DNA from 3 places in the Vibrio floridensis genome. Region 3 is predicted to be linked to each of the others. Evidence: predicted binding sites of a transcription regulator. Region 3 holds the regulator's gene; each other region holds the start of a gene.

Region 1 (7,980 bases), on a different contig from region 3:
TCTCCAACATGGAGTTGGTGAAGGTGATTCAATCGGCGTTAGCGAAAGCTGGCCTGCCAGCGGCATCGGTGCAGTACATTGAAAAACCGGATCGTGAGCTGGTCACTCAATTGCTGAAACTGGACGATTACGTTGACATGATCATCCCTCGTGGTGGCGCGGGGCTGCACAAAATGTGTAAAGAGAACAGCACCATCCCTGTGATCATTGGTGGCTTCGGTATCAGCCATATTTTTGTTGATGAAACGGCCGATCTCGCGAAAAGCGTGGATGTAGTGGAGAATGCAAAAGCTCAGCGTCCTTCCGCTTGTAATGCGCTGGATACCTTACTTGTTCATGAGCGTATTGCAGAGCAGTTTCTTCCGATGCTGGTGGCAAAACTCAATGGCAAAGTGACTTTTGTTGTTGAGCCAAAAGCCAAAGCGTACATGACTAAAGCTGAACAGGTGCGTGATGCGAGTGAGGGTGATTTTGATACCGAATGGTTGAGTTACACGCTGGGAGTTAAAGTGGTTGCGGATGTGCAAGAAGCGATCGACCACATGCGTGAACATAACGCGAGTCACTCTGATGCCATCATGACTAACCATCTGCAAAATGCTGAGTTGTTCATCAACTCGGCGGGCTCTGCGGCGGTGTATGTCAACGCATCGACACGCTTTACCGATGGCGCACAATTTGGTTTGGGCGCAGAAGTGGCGGTGTCTACTCAGAAATTGCACGCACGTGGTCCAATGGGATTAGAAGAGTTAACCAGTTACAAATGGGTTGGCAAGGCGAATTACCTTTCACGCGCGTAAGCGTAATCGAGTTTGAGTTAACATATCCGGTCTAAACCGTTTTGAAAAAGGGGCATCACGCCCCTTTTTGTTTTATTCGGCCTAGCAATTCCGCTAAACTAGCCGCAAGTTCTGCACCTGCTTTGCCGCCGTGATTCGCTCTATTACCACGGATATTCGCAATAGCGTGCAGATGGATCTATGCATCATTGGGAGGTGATATGCATTGTCCTTTCTGTTCAGAAAATGACACCAAAGTAATTGATTCGCGTTTGGTGGCCGATGGTCATCAAGTACGTCGCCGTCGTCAGTGCCTCGCCTGTAACGAACGTTTTACCACGTTTGAAACCGCGGAGTTGTTAATGCCAAAGGTGATCAAATCCAATGGCAACCGTGAGCCGTTCAATGAAGACAAGATGGTTGGTGGTATTCAGCGTGCTTTAGAGAAACGTCCTGTCAGTGCCGATGCAATTGAACTGGCGATCAGCATGATCAAATCCAAATTACGTGCCACTGGCGAGCGTGAAGTGCCGAGCAAAATGATCGGCAACTTGGTGATGGAACAGCTTAAACATTTAGACAAAGTGGCCTATATTCGCTTTGCTTCCGTATACCGTAGTTTTGAAGATATTCGTGAATTTGGTGAAGAAATCGCCAGATTGGAAGATTAACGCAAGGTAACGGTTCACCATGTCGGAATTTACTGCAATCGATAGACAAATGATGCTGCGCGCCATTGCTTTGGCGAAACGCGGCCTCTATACCACCGCACCTAATCCTAATGTTGGTTGTGTATTACTGCGCGACGGCGAAATTGTCGGAGAAGGTTTTCACTTTCGCGCTGGCGAGCCTCATGCGGAAGTGCACGCGATGCGCATGGCTGGTGACAAAACCAAAGGTGCGACCGCTTATGTCACGCTAGAGCCTTGTTCACACTATGGTCGAACGCCCCCGTGTGCGGAAGGCTTAATTAAAGCTGGGGTAAGCCGAGTGGTGTGTGCAATGGAAGACCCAAACCCCCAAGTCGCGGGGAGAGGTTTTGCCATGTTGCGAGAGGCAGGGATCGAGGTATCGGTGGGCCTACTTCAAACAGAAGCAGAAGCACTGAATCCTGCTTTTATTAAGCGAATGAAAACGGGCATGCCGTTTGTTCAACTCAAAATGGCCGCGTCCCTCGATGGTCAAACGGCTTTAGCTAATGGCAAGAGTCAGTGGATCACCTCTCCACAAGCTCGCCGAGATGTGCAACGTTTTCGGGCGCAATCAGGGGCGATTTTGTCCACCAGTAAAACGGTGCTCGCTGACAATGCGTCTCTTAATGTTCGTTGGTCCGAGTTACCTTCGTCTGTGCAACGCGCTTTACCGCAAGAGCAGCTGCGCCAGCCCACTCGTGTTGTGTTAGACAGACAAGCCGAGCTTTCGTCGGAGCTAAAACTTTACCAAACCGAGGGTGAGCGACTCATTGTTGGTCCTAAAGGCGATCTCCCCGCACCTTTGGATGAGCACGGACAGATCAATTTGCCCCAACTGTTCGCGCAACTGAGTCAAACACAGTCAATCAACCATCTTTGGGTTGAAGCGGGAGCAACGCTGGCCGCTGGACTGATAAAACACCATTTGGTGGACGAACTGATTGTTTACCTCGCCCCCAAACTGATGGGCAGCGATGGACGTGGATTGATGGGTGCACTGGGTTTGCAAACCATGTCACACGTGATCGATTTAGATATTAAAGATGTGCGAATGGTTGGGGCGGATATCCGCATCATTGCGCACATCAAAGCAAAAGAAAGTTGATATGTTCACAGGAATTATCGAAGCAGTTGGAACCTTGGCTGCGATTACCCCGAGAGGGGAAGACATTACCGTTACGGTTAATACAGGCAAGCTCGATATGTCGGACGTTAAGTTGGGCGACAGTATTGCCACGAATGGTGTTTGCCTGACGGTGATTGATTTTTCAGACCGTCATTACAGTGCCGATCTCTCGTTAGAGTCTTTAAAGAAAACGGGCTTTGCCAATTATCAAGTGGGTGACAAGGTTAATCTCGAGAAAGCGATGCTGCCTACCACCCGTTTTGGTGGTCATATTGTTTCTGGCCATGTGGATGGCGTTGGTGAAATTGTTGAGCGTAATCAGGTTGGTCGTGCTATCGAGTTTTGGGTCGCAATGCCTGAGAGTTTGAGTAAATACGTTGCGGAAAAAGGCTCAATCACCGTTGATGGGATCAGCTTGACCGTAAATGATCTACGTAAGAACGCGTTTAAACTGACCATCGTTCCTCATACGGGAGACGAAACCACGATTAATGATTTCCAAGTGGGGCGCAAAGTCAACTTAGAAGTGGATGTTCTCGCTCGCTACATGGAACGTTTGTTACTTGGTCAACAAGCACAATCCAATGACGAGTCCCGCATCACCATGGAATTCTTGCAACAGAATGGTTTTGCTTAGTTCACAGAATGTTAGCCCACAGGTTGACACTCGGTAACGATGAATCAGACTAGTGTCTATCAGCGTTTTAGCGCTTAAATTGACAGGAAATATCGCTATGCCAATCAGTACACCCCAAGAGATCATTGAAGACATTCGTTTGGGCAAAATGGTCATCCTAATGGACGATGAAGACCGCGAAAACGAAGGTGATTTGATTATGGCGGCGGAGCACATTACGCCAGAAGCCATCAACTTTATGGCCAAATATGGTCGCGGTTTGATCTGCTTGACCATGACCAAAGAGCGTTGTCAGCGTCTTGGATTACCACCAATGGTGCAAGATAACAACGCGCAATACACCACCAACTTCACTGTTTCCATCGAAGCGGCGGAAGGCGTGACAACAGGCATTTCCGCAGCGGATCGTGCTCGTACCGTTCAAGCGGCAGTCGCAAAAGAAGCCAAAGCGGCAGACTTGGTGCAACCGGGGCACATTTTCCCATTAGCCGCGCAAGATGGTGGCGTGTTGACTCGCGCGGGTCATACTGAGGCGGGCTGCGACCTTGCTCGTTTGGCGGGTTTCGAACCAGCCTCTGTTATCGTTGAAATTCTGAATGACGATGGCACCATGGCGCGCCGCCCTGATTTGGAAGTGTTTGCTGAGCAGCATGGTCTCAAACTTGGCACCATTGCCGATTTGATTGAGTATCGAAACAACACGGAAACCACGATTGAGCGCGTTGCTGAGTGCAAGCTACCCACTGAGTTTGGTGAGTTTGATCTCGTGACCTACCGCGACACCATTGATAATCAAATTCACTTTGCTTTGCGTAAAGGTACGATGGGTGATCAAACACCACTGGTTCGTGTTCACTTACAAGACACCTTTACCGATTTACTGCGCAGCGATCGCAATGCTGAGCGCAGTTGGACGCTTGATAAAGCGATGAAGCGTATTGGCCAAGAAGGGGGCGTTTTGGTGATTCTGGGCAATGAAGAGTCGCCTGAGCTGCTGATCCACCGCGTCAAAATGTTTGAAGCTCAAGACAAAGAAGAGGCACCTAAATTGGCCAAGAAGCAGGGCACTTCACGTCGTGTTGGTGTTGGCTCGCAAATTCTTGCAGACTTAGGTGTGCACGACATGCGTCTACTTTCTTCCAGCAACAAGAAATACCATGCCCTTGGCGGTTTTGGTCTGAACGTTGTTGAGTATGTGTGTGAATAACACCACTTCTAAAAAAACGCAGCGAAAATAACGCTGCGTTTTTTTTAGGCAAAAGTGAAAGAAGAATCGACAGTTGGGCATGTTCAGCTGGATGCAGCTCGGAGGTAATCGATATGCAATGGTGGAAAAAGTGGTTAAAGCGCTACGATGACTGGTGCAAAGAGATGGGATTAACACCTGAACAAAAGCGCAGTTGTGTACCATACAAAAAAGATCCTGCGCGAGAAAAGAAAAGCGATGAAACTGTTTGATACGCATTGCCATCTCGATTTTGATGTTTTCGAACCAGCGCGCTCGCAGCATCTTCAAAGAGGGCTTGAGGTTGGTGTAGAGCGTTTGTTACTGCCATCCGTTGGCCCCGATAACTGGCAAAAAGTAAAAACACTGGCGCAATGGTCTGCAATGCCATCTGAACAGACTCGGCCAGCAATCTTTTATGCGTTGGGCTTTCATCCCTATTATCTGACGGCGGATTATCAGCAAAAACAAAGTGATCTCGTGGCTTTGTTGGACGAGCGTGACGCTCGCTGCGTAGCCATCGGGGAATGCGGTTTGGATGATGGGGTTGAACAAGACGCTGTATTGCAAGAGCAGGCATTGATCTACCAGCTTGATTTGGCCAAGCAGTATCAACTGCCGGTTATATTGCACAATCGGCGATGCCACAATCGACTCATTCAATTAGTCAAAGCAGCCCGGTTGCCAAAAGGCGGCGTTATCCATGCGTTTTCGGGTAGCTATGAGCAGGGAATGGAGTGGATACGTTTGGGTTTTTATCTTGGGGTCGGCGGAACCATTACCTACCCCAGAGCGAACAAAACGCGCCATGCGGTCTGTCGACTCCCCTTAGAAAAACTGCTGCTTGAAACTGATGCGCCAGATATGCCCATCTTTGGCTTTCAAGGAAAGCTCAATACCCCCTCTCAGATTATTCATCCTCTCAATGAGTTGGGTTTGTTGCATAATCAAACAAGGCAAACGATTGCCTCTCAAATCTGGAAAAATAGCAATTCCCTGTTCTCTATCTGTGAATGAAATCTAATAAACGTGTTCAAATGAAATTCCATTCTGTATGTTATTGTGAATTTGCTCACAAATGACAGTGAATTAGCGATGAATCTTATGGGAAAGTGTGAAGGTGGCATTACTTTAATTATTGGGGCATGAGTATAATGGCCCCGCTTAATAGCTCCATTTTGTAACACGCCAATAAATAACTTAATAAGGAAGTCATAAACTATGAGCCTGTTTATGAGCCTAGTCGGTATGGCAGTATTGCTAGGAATTGCATTACTACTGTCAGATAACCGTAAAGCTATCAATCTTAGAACTGTGGCTGGCGCTTTTGCTATCCAATTCATCATCGGTGGTTTCGTTCTTTACGTACCATGGGGTCGTGATCTACTGGCGGGTTTCTCTGCTGGTGTTCAAAACGTGATCGACTACGGTAAAGACGGTACTGGTTTCTTGTTCGGCAGCCTAGTTAACTTCTCAGTTGACGGTATCGGCTTCATCTTTGCTTTCCAAGTACTACCAACACTGATTTTCTTCTCAGCACTTATCTCTGTACTTTACTACATTGGTGTGATGCAGTGGGTTATCAAGATCCTAGGTGGCGGTCTTCAGAAAGCACTAGGTACTTCTCGTGCCGAGTCAATGTCTGCAGCAGCTAACATCTTCGTTGGTCAAACTGAAGCACCACTAGTGGTTCGTCCGTTTGTACCAAAAATGACTCAATCTGAGCTATTTGCAGTAATGTGTGGTGGTCTAGCGTCTGTTGCTGGTGGTGTACTAGCAGGTTACGCATCTATGGGTGTACCTCTAGAGTACCTTGTAGCAGCATCATTCATGGCAGCACCTGGTGGTCTATTGTTCGCTAAAATCATCAAACCTGAAGTCGATACGCCTAAAGAAGATCTAGGCTCAGACATTGACGGCGGTGATGACAAGCCAGCGAACGTTATCGATGCAGCAGCAGGCGGTGCATCAGTTGGTCTACAACTAGCACTAAACGTTGGTGCAATGCTACTAGCGTTCATTGGTCTAATTGCAATGATCAACGGCCTGTTAGGCTGGGCTGGTGGTTGGTTCGGTATGGAAAACCTAACGCTCGAACTGATCCTAGGTTGGGTATTTGCTCCACTTGCGTTCTTAATCGGTGTGCCATGGGAAGAAGCAACATTTGCAGGTTCTTTCATCGGCCAAAAACTGGTTGTGAACGAATTCGTAGCATACCTAAACTTCGTACCTTACGTAGGTGAAAATGCTCAGGTTATTCCAGCAACTGGTGCTGTAATGTCTGAGAAGACTCAAGCAATCATCGCTTTTGCACTATGTGGTTTCGCAAACCTTTCTTCTATCGCGATTCTACTAGGTGGTCTAGGTGGTCTAGCGCCAAACCGTCGTCACGACATCGCTCGTATGGGTGTTAAAGCGGTTGCAGCGGGGACGCTGTCTAACCTAATGGCAGCGACCATTGCTGGCTTCTTCCTGTCTTTCTAATTTAGTTAAGAGAAAGCATTTATAGACGCCGTTTAAATCCGCCCCGTAGCAAGAGATTGCTGCGGGGCGTTTTCAGTTTTTAGCGCCAGTGAAGGTGACGCATTGAGCAAACGTTCACTTGTGTGAGAGGCTGAGTTTTTTTGAGATACAAACCGTTTGCGCTCTATTTGGCACTACAGTTTTGCGATGAAACTCTATAATGTAGTAATCAGACCAGAGGGATTAGGCTTGCTGAGCCAATCACCTGCTGAATAGATGAGTTTGTAAGGGCAATGAAATGCCCAAACATAACAGAGTTGAATAACAAGGTAGGATGCCTTGCTTAACTTCTGATATGCAAGACACCGCAATCATAGATTGTTGTGCCATAGGCCAAATTGGTACTGTGCGGTGACAGGGATAGCAATTGGTAGTTGTAATGATTACCGAGTCTTCAAGGAACCAAGTCCGTTCATCAATGACTGTTTAGCAAAGACCTTTTTTGCTGTTTTATCGTTGTGATGTGAACAGAAAAAGGGGCTGAGTAGTAAAATTTTTGAATATTGATCGGAGATAGAAATGAGCGATTTGAAAGCAGCAGCGCTACGTGCACTGAAACTTATGGACCTAACAACGCTAAATGACGACGACACTGATGCAAAAGTGATCGCACTTTGTCACGACGCCAAAACGCCTGTAGGTAACACGGCAGCGATTTGTATTTACCCTCGCTTTATTCCTATTGCTAAGAAGACACTTCGTGAGCAAGGTACACCAGAAGTTCGCATTGCAACGGTAACGAACTTCCCACACGGCAATGACGACATCGAAATCGCAGTCGCTGAAACCAAAGCAGCGGTCGCTTACGGTGCCGATGAAGTTGACGTGGTTTTCCCATACCGCGCATTGATGGCTGGTGATGAGAAAGTGGGCTTCGAATTGGTTAAGCAATGTAAAGAAGCATGTGGCGACATTCTTTTGAAAGTCATCATCGAAACCGGCGAATTGAAAGAAGAAGCGTTGATTAAGAAAGCATCGCAAATCTGTATTGAAGCGGG
Region 2 (7,980 bases), on a different contig from region 3:
CCACAAGGTACGCAAATAATAAAAATGCCCGCTATTGGTGCGGGCATAATAACGGTACCTCATTCTACCATTTTACTGGTATACAGAGAGTGACCCAGGCTGTAGTTTCTGTCTGCAAATCAAGTCATTACATATGGGTCATCTCATTGAGTTCACTCTTATTTGCTCGCTTGCGCGCGCACTTCCGTTAGACGACGAGCGATTCGATTCACATCCTCACGGCTGAAAATCTCTTCAAGGTTCATCGACAATTTACGACGCCAGTTCGGGTACTCATCGACCGTGCCCGGGATGTTGACTGGGTTGTCCATTTGCAACCAGTCTTCCAGCTGAACACTGAGCAATGCGGAAGCGCCTGCTGCAACATGCAACTGCAATGCTTCACTTAAATGCGCATCCATTGGCACGTATTGCGCATCGTGGCCAATGCCTTCTGGCAAGTAACCATGCCAACGCACGCTATCCAAAATGCCTTGCTTGCATTTTAGGCGATCGTCGAACAAGCCATTGAGCTGCTCTTCGTTTGGATAGAGGCCAATTTCACGCCCCATTTTGAGGTCATCGCAATGCCAGAAGCCGCGAAGCGTTGGCATATCGTGGGTACACAAAGCCGCCATCGACTGATCGGCATAGTGTTTTGGCGAAATGAAACCGCCATCTTCTTTTGATGTTTCGAAGAAGAACACTTTGTATGAGTGCACGCCCGCATCACGCAGGATATCAACGATTTCATCTGGCACCGTACCCAAGTCTTCACCGATCACGCTGCACTGATGACGGTGAGATTCCAACGCCAAAATCGCTAGCATGTCTTCGACTGGGTAGTAGAGGTACGCCCCTTCTGTCGCTTTTTCGCCTTTTGGAATCCACCATAGGCGAAGAAGGCCAAGTACGTGGTCAATACGCAGTGCGCCACAATGTTTCATGTTGGCACGCAGCAGTTTGATGTACGCGTCATAACCTGTGGCTTGCAGCACTTCAGGGTTGAGTGGTGGCAGACCCCAGTTTTGCCCCAGTGGACCAAGGATATCCGGTGGCGCACCGATGCTAGCATCCAGTACTAGGTTGCCGTTATCTGCCCATGTTTCGCTACCAGAATCAGCCACACCGACTGCAAGGTCACGGTAGAGACCAACAGACATGCCTTTCTCTTCAGCCAGCGCTTGCGCTTCTTTGATCTGGCCGTCGGCAATCCACTGCAAGTACATGTAAAGGTGTACTTTTTCTTGGTTGTCTTTGATGAATTTCTGCGTCGCGGCAGAATCAAAGCGGCGGTATTGCTCAGGGAAAACTGGCCAGCCCCACACGTTTGAATCTTGCGCGTGTAGCTCTGCGTGCAATGCATCGAACGCCGCTTGGTGCACGAGGCTGTCACCACCTTCTTCCACAAACTCTAAGAACGCGCGAGCACGATCGCTGTTTTTGTCGAGATGGCGAGTTTTAAACTCCGCAAACAGCAGTGGCAATACGCTCATTTTCAGCTCTGCCACTTCGGTGTAGTTCACCCAATGTGATTCGCGCGCTTTTTGCAGGCGCTGCTGGAATTCGGCGCTGCCAACTTTCTGTTGCGCTTCCGCACTGAGCGCAAACTCAGGAACAGAGCTCACATCGATATAAAGAATGTTCAACCAACGGCGAGACGATGGGCTGTATGGGCTAGCGCCTTCTGGGTTGGCAGGGAATAGCGAGTGGATCGGGTTCAGACCGATGAAATCACCGCCGCGAGATGCGATGTCACTCACCAGCAATTTAAGATCGCCGAAATCACCGATACCCCAGTTGTGCTGGGTGCGTAGGGTGTAAAGCTGGATACTTGGGCCCCAGAGCTTTTTGTTCAACTCTAGAGAATCTTGTTTGAAACAAGCGCGTGGCGTGATGATCAACGCCATTTCATACGGTGCTTTACGACGCTTACGGCTCACGTATAGTTTGTGATAACCCCAAGCCAAATCTTTTGGCAGGGCAAACACTAGAGGGCCACCCTCGGCACGTTCATCGCGAACAATCTGTGACTGAAGATAGCCTTCCAGTACCTCTCCTTGTTCTGTTTCTAAACGCCAGTTGAACTCGCTTTCACGCGCACTGGTGCCAAGATTCAGTTCCACTTCCACCGGATCGCCATCACGCAATACCAATACTGGCGCTAATACGTCTTTCTTGTGTTTTTTCTCAGCTGAAGCCAGTAGTTTTTCATCGCTGCTAGTGTCATAGCCAAGAGAGTTGAGCAGGCGGCGTAGCGTTTCTTCGGAGACCAATGCTTCGTCTCCCCAAGCGCTGACATAGCTGTCAGCTAATCGTGCCATTTCTGCGACTTTCTTTAATGCTGTTTGTTCTTTCATCGCTCTCTCCGAAGGTACTTCTGAAAACCTTCAATGTAGGGTTTATTTGCTGCTAGTCATTATCTGTAGATAAAGGACCAAGGCAGCCATTGGGCTACCTTGGTTTTGTTGATTAACGGTGAACAGCTTCGAGTTTCCAAATGTTGTTCACGTAATCGCGAATGGAGCGGTCTGAACTGAACTTGCCAACCAAAGCGGTGTTCAGAATCGCTTTCTTCGCCCAACCGGCTTGATCGCGGTACTGTTTGTCCATCGCTTCGTGCGCTTTCACATAGGAAGCGAAGTCTGCAAGACATAGGTACGGGTCACCGCCATCGAGTAGGCTATCGAAGGTCGCTCGTAGTAGGCCAGGTTGACCCGGAGTGAACTCTTCACCAAGAAGAAGATCCATCGACGCTTTCAGTAGTGGGTCTGCGTTGTAGTAGTCGAATGGGTTGTACCCTTTCGCTTTCAGCGCTTCTACGCCATCCACTTCTAGACCGAAGATGTAGATGTTGTCATCGCCCACTTCTTCACGAATCTCAACGTTCGCACCGTCCATAGTACCGATAGTCAACGCACCGTTCAGTGCCATCTTCATGTTACCAGTACCGGATGCTTCTTTACCTGCGGTTGAGATTTGCTCAGACACATCCGCCGCTGGAATGATGATTTCAGCCATGCTCACGCGGTAATCAGGAATGAAGACCACTTTTAGCTTGTTACCGATACGTGGATCGTTGTTGATCTTCTCTGCAATCTTGTTCAGCGCAAAAATGATCTCTTTCGCTAGGTGGTAACCCGGTGCCGCTTTCGCTGCGAAGAACACCACGCGTGGCGCCATGTCGAAGTTCGCATCGTTCAGTAGGCGGTGGTACAGAGACAAAATGTGCAGCATGTTTAGGTGCTGACGCTTGTACTCGTGTAGACGCTTGATTTGCACATCGAAGATCGCATTAGTATCGAGATCGATGTTCATGTTCTCTTTCACCCAGTTCGCTAGGCGCTCTTTGTTCGCCTTCTTAACCGCCATGTATTCCTTCTGGAATTTCGCGTCATCAGCAAACTTGGCAACACCTTCTAGCTGCTCTAGGTGCGCAGGCCAATCCGTACCAATCTTCTCAGAGATCAGTGCAGACAAACCTGGGTTACAGAATTTCAACCAACGACGTGGAGTTACACCGTTTGTCACGTTTTGTAGACGTGTTGGGTAAAGCTCATCAAACTCTGGGAATAGGTCACGTTTAACCAACTCAGAGTGAAGCGCTGCTACACCGTTGACTGCGTAAGAGCCAATCACACACAGGTTTGCCATGCGAACCATGCGGTGGAAACCTTCTTGGATGATAGAAAGCTTCTGCTGCTTCGCAACATCACCAGGCCACTTCGCACGCACTTCTTGTAGGAAGCGGTGGTTGATTTCGTAAATGATTTCCATGTGACGAGGAAGTAGGTGCTGAATCAGAGATTCGCTCCACGTTTCTAATGCTTCTGGCAATAGCGTGTGGTTGGTGTAAGCAAATGTCTTCGAGCTGATCGCCCACGCTTCATCCCAATTTAGGCCTTTTTCATCAATCAGAATACGCATCAACTCAGGAATCGCGATGGTTGGGTGCGTGTCGTTCAACTGAATGGTTTCAAAGTTTGGTAGCGAAGCCAATGTGTGGCCAGCCGCTTCATGACGACGAAGAATATCGCGTACCGATGCTGCACTGTGGAAGTACTGTTGCATCAAACGTAGCGTTTTGCCTTTTTCGTGGTTGTCGTTCGGGTAAAGTACTTTGGTGATGTTGCCCGCGTCGATCAGTGCGTGCTGCGCTTCAAAGTAGTTACCGTTATTGAAGCTCTCTAGTGAGAATGGCGCAATCGCCTGACATTCCCACAAACGTAGCGGATAAACAGTATCGCTTTCGTAACCTACGATCGGTAGATCCCATGGCATGGCTTTAACATGCATGCCTGGTACCCACTGACGGCGCTCTTTGCCACCTTCGTTGATGACTTCAACATGACCGTAGAAACCAATCTCTTGAGCCAATTCAGGACGAGCTACTTCCCATGGGTAGCCTTCTACACCGCGCCATGCGTCTGGCGCTTCTTTTTGACGACCTGCTTCAAAGGATTGTTTGAATAGACCGTATTCGTAGTGCAAGCCGTAACCCACGGTTGGGAACTCTTGCGCCGCCAAAGAATCCATAAAACACGCTGCTAGACGGCCTAGACCACCATTACCCAATGATGGGTCGCGTTCTTCTTCAAGAAGATCCGTTAGGTTTTGGCCAAGCTCTGCCATCGCTTCGGTGATCTGCTCGTACAGACCCATGCTGATCAAGTTGTTACCGGTTAAACGGCCAATCAAGAATTCAAGCGATAGGTAGTTGACGCTTTTCGCTTCAACGATTTTTTTGTCTGTCTCTGTTGCAAGCAAATCAAAAGTTGTCAGCTCAGCTAACGCACGGCCCATTGCAAGATACCAAGCGCGGCTATCTGCGTTTTCAAGCGTGTGTGCATAGGTTGCTGACAGGTGTTTTTTAACACTTTCTTGGAACGACACTTTGTCGAACTGTTTCTGTTGAGTAGGTTTCATTACCGAAATCTCACTTTTGGTTCTAATCCATCTGCGATACATCGTGCATGGATGGCAATGAATAAACATCCTCCTAGTTTTCAGCCTCTACAGGAGGAGGGGCAAGGGCGTAGAGGGGGGATTGGGGGACTGTTAGTGATCCGTCTCCCACCTTTCCCACTCAGACACCAGATTGCAGTGATTGAGATCACAGCCATCAACTAATAACTCTAGATGGCAAATATGACGCCCAGGTTGAAGAGCGATTTTAGAAAATCCATTTTTGTAAATTCGATCACAATAAAGTTTTGGTTTATGAAAAATGTTGCAAAATATTGCGCAATGCCATTCTTACTTAACGATTCAGATGGAGAATTTATAGATCAAATTCACAAAATTGGGGCGTAGTTGGCGTCAAAACCATCAACTCTTGAGAATTAGGAAGTGGATCAAAGTCTGAGGTGATTTCTTTAACGTAACATGCCCAGCAATTCGAGCATTTTGTCTAATTTTTGTTCGCTGGCTACATCCGGTTTTTCTGCCATGAAAAACCCAATATAAAAAGGAAGTATTAGAATGTGGATTCCTTCAAAACTCACACGTCCAGGCCGACTGCATAATGCGATTGTCCGCCCGAGAGTGTTAGAGCTGCTGCAACAAGCCCCTTACTATAAGTTGGTGCTGTTCCGCTCTCCCGCTGGCTACGGAAAAACCACCATGGCTGCACAATGGTTGGCAGACAAAACCAACGTGGGTTGGTACAGCATCGATGACAGTGATAACGACGGTTTCCGCTTCATTAACTACCTGCTGCAAGCACTCAATAAAGCGACTAATGGCAACTGCAACAATGCACAAAAATTAGCAGAAAAGCGCCAGTTTTCCTCCCTGCGCTCGCTGTTTAGCGATGTGTTCGCTGAGATGGTCGACTTTCATCAAGAGTGCTATGTGGTACTGGATGACTACCACGTGATCAACAACGAAGAAGTGCACGAAGCGATGCGTTTCTTCCTAAAACACATGCCAGACAACCTCACCCTTGTGGTCACCAGCCGTGCCAACCCACCTCTGGGCACAGCCAACTTGCGTGTGCGCGATCTGATGATTGAGATTGGCAATGAGATGTTGGCCTTCGACACCGAAGAGACCACACGATTTTTCAACCAGCGCGTCGCCGATGGCATCGATGAAGATACCGCGAATAATCTGCGTAACTATGTGGAAGGCTGGCCATCGGCATTGCAACTGATCGCCCTTCAAGCACAGCATCAAAAACGCACCTTAGCGCAATCGGCCGAATCGGTTTCCCAGTTTAATCATGCTCATCTCTGGGATTATTTGGTGGAAGAGGTGTTTGACTTGCTCGATGCCGATACTCGCAAATTCTTGATGCAGGTGTCAGTGCTCGATCACTTTAACGATGAGCTGGTTTACGCTCTCACCCAGCGTGAAGATGCATTGGGGATGATTGAATCTCTCAACCGCTACGGCTTATTCATCTACCCGCTTGAAGGGGAGCAAAACTGGTTCCGCTTCCACAACTTGTTTGGCGAGTTTTTGTCTCACGAGCGTCAAGCGCGTATTCCACAACAGGAGCAGGAGCTCAACCGCAATGCTGCCATCGCGTGGTTGAAACAAAAATCCCCGCATCAAGCGATTCGTCACGCCCAAAAAGCGTATGACGGAGAACTGGTGGCGGAGATCCTCAACGAGTTTGGTTGGAAAATGTTCAACCAAGGTGAGCTATCTACTCTGGAATCCGCCATCAATCTGCTGGAAAAAGATCTGCTGTTCAGCAACCCAAAACTGACCATGCTCCGCGCTTGGCTTGCACAAAGTCAGCACCGCTACAACCAAGTGGGCACCTTACTGGCCGAAGCAGAAAATGAGCACAAAAAGCGCAATATTGATCTTGATATCCAATACCAAGGCCAAGCGAATGCATTACTTGCTCAGGTAGCGATCAACAGCAACGATCCAGAAAAAGCCCTCGAGCTGGCTGAACTGGCATTAAGCCAACTGGATAGCACGGTTTACCGCAGCCGCATCGTCGCTACTTCAGTCGTAGGGGAAGTGAACCACGTGATTGGCCGCCTTGATCGCGCTCTGCCAATGATGCAGCAAACCGAAAAGCTGGCGCGCCAATACCAGGTTTACCACCAAGCGCTGTGGGCGATTTTGCAGCAAAGCGAAATCCTCATCGCGCAAGGCTATGTGCAAGCAGCGTTTGAGCTGCAAGATTCCGCCTTCCGTCTGATTGAGGAGCAGCAGCTTCAACATGTGCCTTTGCATGAGTTCTTACTGCGCGTACGAGCGCAAGTGTTGTGGTGTTGGAACCGTTTGGACGAAGCCGAAGAGTGCGCTTACAAAGGGCTGCAAATTCTGGAAAATCACGCGCCAAGTAAACACTTGCACAGTTATTCGATGCTGGCTCGCATTGCGATTGGCCGTGGCGAGCTCGATCGCGCAGGCAAGTTCATCGAACACATTCAACATTTGATGAAGCAGTCCACCTACCACGTGGATTGGACCGCCAATGCTTCACTTTCACTGATCCTATACTGGCAAGCGAAAGGCAAACTCAACGCAATTCAAGAGTGGCTAGACACGGCAGTGCGTCCTGAAAATGCCTGCAACCACTTCTGCCAATTACAGTGGCGCAATATCGCTCGTGCTCACATCAACCTTGGTCAATACGACCAAGCGCGCCAAGCCTTGGATTTCTTGCAAAGTGAGGCTGAGAAAGCGAATTTAGTCACCGATCGCAACCGTAACCTGATCATTGAGGCAATTTTCGCTGTTCATCAGAAAGATGAAAATCAAGCCAAAGTGCTGCTTAAGGAAGCACTGCAGCTCACTAACCAAACTGGTATGGTCGGTAATTTCTTGATTGATGGCGCGACGATTGGCACCTTGTTGGAAAAACTCACCAACCGCCATGAGCTGGGTGACTTAGAACGCCACCGCGCGCTGCAATTGATGAAAGACATCTCTTCCAATCAGCGCAGCCGTTCGGTTCACTTTGACGAAGAATTTGTCGAGAAACTGGTCACCCACCCGAATGTGCCTGAGTTAGTGCGCACCAGCCCACTGACA
Region 3 (7,980 bases):
AGCCGCAGAAATGCCAGCCAAAGACAGCAGCAACAGTGCCGCAGCGAAAAAAGAGCAAAAGCGTCGTGAAGCCGATTTTCGTAAGTTAACCGCACCAATTCGCAAAAAACTGACACAGTTGGAAGCGAAAATGGATAAGTTGGGCGAAGCGTTGGCAGAAGCAGAGCAGCAATTGTCTGATAACTCACTGTATGATGCCGAAAATAAAGCTAAACTTACTCAAGTACTGGCGCTGCAAGCACAAAGTAAATCCGCTCTCGAAGAGATTGAAATGGAGTGGATGGCAGAACAGGAAGTACTGGAACAGATGGAACAGGAGTTCAATAGCCAATGAGTTCAGAGCACGTCCAACCTTCACTTACCCTCGAAAGGCTGTGGCAATTCAGCCTACAATATTATTCGATTCGAGAAGTGAAAGAGGCGTGCCTTGCTTTGCAGAACAACTTTAACGGCAACGTCAACTTACTGTTGCTGTTCAAATGGCTCGATGAACAACAACTGACGTTTCAAGAGCAAGAGTGGCATCAAGTACAAGCCTGCTTGGGCCGCTCTGAAACGCTACTGCATACCTACCGCGATCTCCGCCGCCAGTTTAAACAGCATCTACCGGATACCCTCTATCGCGAAGCGCTGCAATTTGAACTGCAATTGGAAAAGCAGCAACAATCCGATCTCGTTGATTGCATCAACACCCTAACGCTGTCACCCAACCAGCAACAGCCGCTCACAAAGCGCTACTGCCAACATCTCGGTGCCGCGCATCTCTACAATGCCTTCGCCGTTGCCTCACCGTCGCAGAAACTCGGTTGAAGTGTGATCCTGAGCCAGTCTTACAAAGAACATCACCCTCAATGATTGACGAAAAGTTGAGCAGAAGGACTAAATTAACTCGTATCACGCATACAAAGATCAGTGAAATGCCTCGCTGATCCAAATAACTCAAAGAGCAGCACACATGACTCAGTTTACCGCCGCAGCTGGGATAAAAAATCCACACCTACAAACCTTATTGCCGCGCTTAATTCGCAAAAAAGCACTGTTTGAACCCGTATGGCAAACACTGGATACGCCTGACGGTGATTTTTTGGATCTCGCTTGGAGCGAATCGCCACACAATGATCAAGCCAAAAACAAACCCTTGTTTGTGTTGTTTCACGGCCTTGAAGGCTGCTTCTACAGCCCTTACGCCAATGGTCTAATGAAAGCGTTTGCTGACGCAGGTTGGTTGGCGGTGATGATGCATTTTCGTGGTTGCAGCGGTAAGCCCAATCGCCTCGCGCGCGCGTACCACTCCGGCGAAGTAGAGGATGCCAGACTGTTTCTTGCGCATTTGCACGACGCGTTTCCTCACACGGTCAAAGTCGCCGTGGGTATCTCCTTGGGAGGCAATATGCTGGCCAACTACTTGGCCAAGTATCAGGGAGACGAACGGCTGGATGCGGCGACCATCGTCTCTGCACCGCTTGATTTGTCCGCTTGTTCGCAACGTATTGAGCAAGGGTTTTCGCGCGTCTATCGTCGCTACTTACTCTCCTCGCTCAAACGCAATGCACTGCGTAAGCACCATTTGCTGGCTGGCGAACTCGATCTTTCCTATCAAGCCATTAAACGAGTAACACGACTGTACGATTTTGACGACTTGATCACTGCCCCGCTGCACGGCTTCCAAGATGCCGCCGATTACTATCAGCAGTGCTCTGGGCTCAACAAACTGCGCGATATTCGCATTCCAACCCAAATCATTCACGCGAAAGACGATCCCTTTATGACCGACGCAGTGATCCCTAAGTTTGTGCTCCCAGACAACATCGACTATCGACTGTTTGATCACGGTGGTCATGTCGGCTTTCTCAGCGGAACCGCCCTGCAACCGCGATTTTGGCTAGAAGAAGCGCTGCCCGCCTACTATGAAAGTATGGCGGTTTCTGGATAATAGCGCCCCTGTCGACCGAAAAATCCACTCACGAGCATAGAATAAAGAGGTATTTATGATCGTTCCATGGCAACAAATCAGCCCTGAGGCACTGAGCAATTTGATTCGCGAGTTTGTGCTGCGTGAAGGCACCGATTACGGTGAAAGTGAATACTCACTAGAAGAAAAAATCACTCAAGTACAGCAGCAGTTGGAATGCGGCGAAGCGGTGGTGGTTTTCTCTGAGTTACACGAAACCGTGGATATTCAGTTAAAACAAAAATTCTAGCTGCGCCACACTTTACCGAATCCTATCCCATGACAAGCAAAGTGAACGTGCTATAGTGGGACAAACGATTGCTCCGCGGGAGGCCGATTCCCGCCCAACAGGTAAGTTTGAATACGACAAGGTCTGTCATGTCAGCAAAACATCCCATTATTGCCGTGACTGGTTCGTCAGGAGCCGGCACCACCACCACTTCCGAAGCCTTCCGCAAAATGTTCAATATGATGAGCGTTAAGCCGGCATGGGTTGAAGGGGACAGTTTCCACCGTTTTACCCGTCCAGAGATGGACGTCGAAATTCGCAAGGCAAAGGAACAAGGTCGTCATATCAGCTATTTCGGCCCTCAAGCCAACGACTTTCCGGCTCTGGCGGAGTTTTTCCGCCAGTATGGGAAATCCGGCACGGGCGAAGTTCGCCGTTATCTGCACACCTTTGATGAAGCGGTACCCTATAACCAAATGCCCGGCACTTTTACCCCATGGCAAAAGCTGCCAGAAAATACCGATGTGCTGTTTTATGAAGGGCTGCACGGTGGCGTGGTGGATGGAGAAGTGAATGTCGCGCAACACGTCGATTTCTTGATAGGCATGGTGCCGATCGTCAACTTAGAGTGGATTCAAAAATACGTTCGTGACACGCGAGATCGCGGCCATTCACGCGAGGCCGTGATGGATTCAATCGTACGCTCAATGGACGACTATCTGAATTACATCACACCGCAATTTTCTCGTACGCACATCAACTTTCAGCGAGTCCCGACGGTCGATACCTCCAACCCGCTCAACGCTAAGGGCATTCCCAGCTTGGATGAAAGTTTTGTGGTGATTCGCCTAAGAGGGATCAAAAATGTCGACTTCCCGTATCTACTGGCGATGATTGATGGCTCGTTCATGTCGCGCCACAACACCATCGTGGTACCGGGAGGAAAAATGAGTTTCGCCATGGAGTTGATTGTTCAACCCATCCTACAGCAATTGATTGAAACGGGAAAAATTGGTTAGAAACTCGACAAAGAGAACGATTACTTTTCATACCGTGATCATGTGCACATTTTTGCGTAGAAAATCCGATACTCGGCACGATTAAAATCAAGAAATCGTTTTCGAAAAAGGATACTATTTCAAACCGAAACACAAGATAGCTTGCACCCTTAGTTAACAGCTCTTATTCTAGGAAGCCTATATTAAGGCTTCGCTAAAATATGGATAGCGGCAAGCGTACCCTGCAGAGGAAGTGAGATATTATGGTTCTAGGTAAACCTCAAACCGATCCAACACTAGAGTGGTTTCTTTCACACTGTCATATTCATAAGTACCCATCAAAAAGCACGCTGATCCATGCGGGCGAAAAAGCAGAAACACTTTACTACATTGTAAAAGGTTCTGTTGCGGTACTGATTAAGGATGAAGAAGGTAAAGAAATGATCCTTTCTTACCTAAATCAAGGTGACTTTATTGGTGAACTAGGCCTGTTCGAAGAAGGCCAAGAGCGTACCGCTTGGGTTCGCGCAAAATCTCCTTGTGAAGTAGCAGAAATCTCATTTAAGAAATTCCGTCAGCTCATTCAGGTTAACCCTGATATTCTGATGCGTCTGTCAGCTCAGATGGCAAGCCGTCTGCAAGTGACCAGCCAAAAAGTGGGTGACTTAGCATTCCTAGACGTAACTGGCCGTATTGCTCAGACTCTACTCAACCTTGCTAAACAACCTGATGCGATGACGCACCCAGATGGCATGCAGATCAAGATCACTCGTCAAGAAATCGGTCAAATCGTTGGCTGTTCTCGTGAGACAGTTGGTCGTATTCTGAAAATGCTAGAAGAGCAGAACCTAATTTCTGCACACGGCAAGACTATCGTTGTTTACGGTACTCGTTAATTTCCATTAACGATGAACAATTTCAAAAGCCACTCATGGCAACATGAGTGGCTTTTTTGTTTCACAGAGACAGGTATTGGAAGTCAAGAACGCTACGCTTCAGCAGCAAACTTCCTCCTTCGAGACTAAACCCTCTCAGATTCCGAGTATTAAAATCTCTCGCAGCAAAGCATTCTCGAACCTTCAGGGCGCAGCCCGTTCTCGATTCTGTTAACCATTGGTGCTTTCGAAAATCTTATCGGCAGACGCTTCCACAAACCCTGGGTAAAGCTCACCATTGTCCATCGGGTAACGCTTGGCGAATTCGTAGAAACCACCAGGTACGATCTCACTGCCCTCGCTAAAGTGCACCGCCACTTTGTCGGCCATGGTCGAGGATTGCTCGAGCAACACCTCAGGTGAGCCTTTGACTTCACCACCCACTTCGTTAATGACAAAACCTGCGTTGCGTAAGTGATCATTCACGCCTTTGACCGAGTCCAACGCCTTGAGCTGATTGACACTGACGGTAAAGTGATTGGCACCATAGCCATGAGCCGCCAGCCAAGACGCATATTCACTTTCTTTTGCTAGGGTTTGGTAATCAGCAAACGACAGATCCCATAAACGACCACCGTGTAAAAATGCGCTGTCCTCTAGACGTGAAGCGTCGACTTGCTCCACCAATTTTTCGACGATGGCTTGTAACTCCTCCGAGCATTCATCCACTTTTAGCGCGCTGATAAACACTTTAGGTTGGGTCGGGTCGGGATGCTCAAAGTGCTTGGCAATCAACTTTTTGCTCTTAAACAGGTAATCACCACACGCCACATAGCCTAGCTCTAGAAATGGCTTGGCTAGCGTCTCGATGCCCAGCGGAGCAACATTAAATGTGCGCAAAGCGATGTGGTCGTTGATCAATGGCTCATCTTCTTCTAGCAGTTGATGAACTTTTGCAGCGGAAGGACACAAACGTTGAATATAGTCATTCCATAGCGATTGAAAGAGAACAGCTGGCGTCATAACGCCTCCTTGTTGTTGTAGATTCACGTTGTCGGTTATAGCGTAAATGGAAAAATGGCGATGGCGGTTGCTGTCCAGAGTGCAACCGACATCGCCATCAACCTGTGACGGCGATGACCGAGGTGTAAAAAACCTCACTTATAGTTGGGCCACAGTGACTCAGGCTCGATCCCACTGCACCCTTGGGCGACTAACACGCCCTTATTATTATTTTACAGTTCGATGCCTGGGCTTAACGTTGCAGGGAGTAATGTCTCCTCCCCTTCCATCGAAGCCATTGGATAGGCACAGTAATCCGCGGCGTAGTACGCACTTGGGCGCAAGTTGCCCGACGCACCGGGGCCACCAAACGGTGCATCACCACTCGCGCCCGTTAGCTGACGGTTGCGATTGACGATGCCAGCACGAATATGGTCAACGAAATATTGCCACTCACCATCATCGGTTGACACCAAACCCGCCGATAAACCAAAGCGGGTATCATTAGCGAGCTCAACCGCTTGCTCTAGTGTTTGATAACGCACCACTTGCAGCAATGGGCCAAAGTATTCTTCGTCGGGCAACTCAGCAATGTTGGTGACATCGATAATACCCGGCGTGACAAATGCCGCCTCGCCCGCTTTGGCTTCAATCAAGCTCTCTCCACCAAGCGATTGCAGGTTAGCTTGCGCCGCCAAAATGAAGTTTGCAGCAGCCACCGAAATCTGTGGTCCCATGAAGGGAGCAGGTTCTGCAAATGGCTGATCAACACGTAACTTCTTGGTCGCTTCGACCAAGCGGGTGATCAGTGCATCGCCTTTCTCACCCAATGGGATGTAGAGACGACGTGCACAGGTACAACGCTGCCCGGCACTGATAAAAGCCGATTGGATAATGGTGTAGACGGTGGCATCAAGATCGCCATAGTGATCGGTGATCACCATAGGGTTGTTGCCGCCCATCTCAAGTGCCAGCATCTTGCCCGGCTGACCAGCAAACTGGCGATGCAATAAATGACCTGTGTTGGCACTTCCCGTAAACAGCAAACCATCGATGCCTTTCGATTCCGCCAAGGCAATGCCCGTTTCCTTGCCACCTTGTACCAGATTGATCACCCCTTGAGGCAGGCCAGCCGCTTGCCACAGCTTCATGGCAAGCTCGCCCGTCCACGGAGTTTGCTCAGAAGGTTTAAACACCACCGTGTTACCGGCTAGTAGCGCAGGCACAATGTGACCATTGGGTAAATGACCCGGGAAGTTATACGGGCCAAAGACCGCCATCACACCAAGCGGGCGGTGACGCAAAACAATCTGGTTGCCTGCGGCTTCTTTTTGCGACTCGCCGGTACGCTCATGGTACGCACGAATCGAAATCGCGATTTTACCCGCCATGGCCGCCGCTTCAGTGCGCGTTTCCCAAAGCGGCTTACCAGTTTCTTTGGCGATCACTTGGGCGATCTCTTCACTGTTCTCTTTCACTTGCTCAGCAAAGGCCAACACCACCGCCTCTCGTTCGGCAACGGACAATGTTTTCCAGCCAACAAACGCTTGACGCGCTGCTTTCACCGCCATCTCCACTTGTTCCGCCGTGGCTCCCTTGCCACGCCAAACAACCTGATTGTCATACGGGGAGAGAGAGATAAACTCTTCACCTAAACCTTCGACCCATTCACCTGCAATCCACTGTGTCATCATCTCTTCCTTTCTGTTTACTGCGGCAACATGCGTACGTAGTGACCATCTTCAACGTTCAACGCTTCGGCGACGGCTGGAGATAAAATCACGCTTGATGTTGCTGGGTCATACGCTGCTTTGGCGGCAGTCGCACGAAAATCCTCAAATGAAGTATTGGCAATTAAGAACGCTTTTGAGCTCGAATGTTCACTGATCCGCACTTTCGCACGTACGGAATGGCGCACCGATTCAATATTGCGCAAATCGCATTCCACCGTTGGACCACCATCGAAAATGTCGACATAACCGCGGTTGGTAAACCCTTCTCTTTCCAACAACTTCAACGCAGGTCTTGTGTTGTCATGCACTTGACCAATCACCGCTTGCGCCTCTGGGCTGAGCAGGTTGATGTAGATCGGCAGCTTTGGCATTAAATCGGCAATAAAACCTTTCTTACCGATACCCGTAAGGTAATCCGCCATGGTGAAATCGATTGAGAAAAAGTGCTCTTGCAACCACTGCCAAAATGGCGAATTGCCTTGCGCATCAGAAACACCGCGCATTTCGGCAAAAATGGTTTGAGAGAAACGGTGTGGATGCTCTGCCATCATCAGAAAACGGCACTTAGACATCAGGCGACCATTCAAGCCTTCACGAAACTTCTCGCGCAAAAATAGGGTACAAATTTCGCTACAACCGGTGTAGTTATTACCAAAGGTCAGCAGTTTCACCACATTGTTGACGCCTAATTTCGGCGATGAGTGAACAATCTTGCTGATGTGATACGAGTAAAACGGCACATCCCAGCCAATTGAGGCTTCGATACCTGTAGTTCCCGCAACCTCACCCGTTTCACTGTCAAAACCGACCATCAGATAGCCTTCGTCACCGGGTTCGGTCACATTGGCTTTGGCAAAACTGTATTCAGAATGTTTGATTCGATTGGTTAACAGCTCTTCGTTAACCGGTAGAGAAGTGAATCCATGCCCTGACTCAACAGCGCAGGTGTGCAAAGATTCATAGTCCGACATTGCAATAGGGCGAACAACTAGCATCAATACTCCCTCCAGATGCACATACCCAAACGAATTGACGTTGCAGGTAGGCGGTAAGTGAGTTCATCCCATCAGCATAGATAGACTATGTGATTAGGGGAACGAGCATAGCCAACGCGCCTGCAACTTCAAATAGTAAGGGGATAGAAGGCCCTAGGTTCTATGCGTTAGCTCCTAGGAAAGGCATCGAACATTCA

What was found. The regulator CRP, encoded in region 3, controls carbon source genes, mostly activating them, when cyclic AMP is high. The targets are predictions, from matches to a motif close to TGTGANNNNNNTCACA.
Region 1: the regulator CRP is predicted to act here: its motif matches at 5,521-5,536, upstream of LZU85_RS07635 (NupC/NupG family nucleoside CNT transporter).
Region 2: the regulator CRP is predicted to act here: its motif matches at 5,082-5,097, upstream of LZU85_RS01215 (glycogen/starch/alpha-glucan phosphorylase).

Annotation. Positions count from the first base shown of each region.
Region 1 is NZ_JAKGCY010000003.1:292,568-300,547, reverse strand. Features, by position in the region: gene LZU85_RS07670 (glutamate-5-semialdehyde dehydrogenase) at 1-800, shown strand, start outside; gene nrdR (transcriptional regulator NrdR) at 1,001-1,450, shown strand; gene ribD (bifunctional diaminohydroxyphosphoribosylaminopyrimidine deaminase/5-amino-6-(5-phosphoribosylamino)uracil reductase RibD) at 1,470-2,576, shown strand; gene LZU85_RS07655 (riboflavin synthase) at 2,578-3,234, shown strand; gene ribBA (bifunctional 3,4-dihydroxy-2-butanone-4-phosphate synthase/GTP cyclohydrolase II) at 3,332-4,441, shown strand; gene LZU85_RS07645 (DUF5363 family protein) at 4,555-4,692, shown strand; gene LZU85_RS07640 (TatD family hydrolase) at 4,679-5,476, shown strand; gene LZU85_RS07635 (NupC/NupG family nucleoside CNT transporter) at 5,681-6,943, shown strand; gene deoC (deoxyribose-phosphate aldolase) at 7,502-7,980, shown strand, end outside.
Region 2 is NZ_JAKGCY010000001.1:290,865-298,844, reverse strand. Features, by position in the region: gene malQ (4-alpha-glucanotransferase) at 159-2,339, opposite strand; gene LZU85_RS01215 (glycogen/starch/alpha-glucan phosphorylase) at 2,452-4,905, opposite strand; gene malT (HTH-type transcriptional regulator MalT) at 5,461-7,980, shown strand, end outside.
Region 3 is NZ_JAKGCY010000012.1:100,848-108,827, reverse strand. Features, by position in the region: gene LZU85_RS16440 (ABC transporter ATP-binding protein) at 1-334, shown strand, start outside; gene LZU85_RS16435 (TIGR02444 family protein) at 331-810, shown strand; gene LZU85_RS16430 (hydrolase) at 956-1,933, shown strand; gene LZU85_RS16425 (YheU family protein) at 1,989-2,201, shown strand; gene LZU85_RS16420 (phosphoribulokinase) at 2,330-3,199, shown strand; gene crp (cAMP-activated global transcriptional regulator CRP) at 3,442-4,074, shown strand; gene LZU85_RS16410 (DUF1338 domain-containing protein) at 4,285-5,076, opposite strand; gene astD (succinylglutamate-semialdehyde dehydrogenase) at 5,289-6,746, opposite strand; gene astA (arginine N-succinyltransferase) at 6,764-7,783, opposite strand.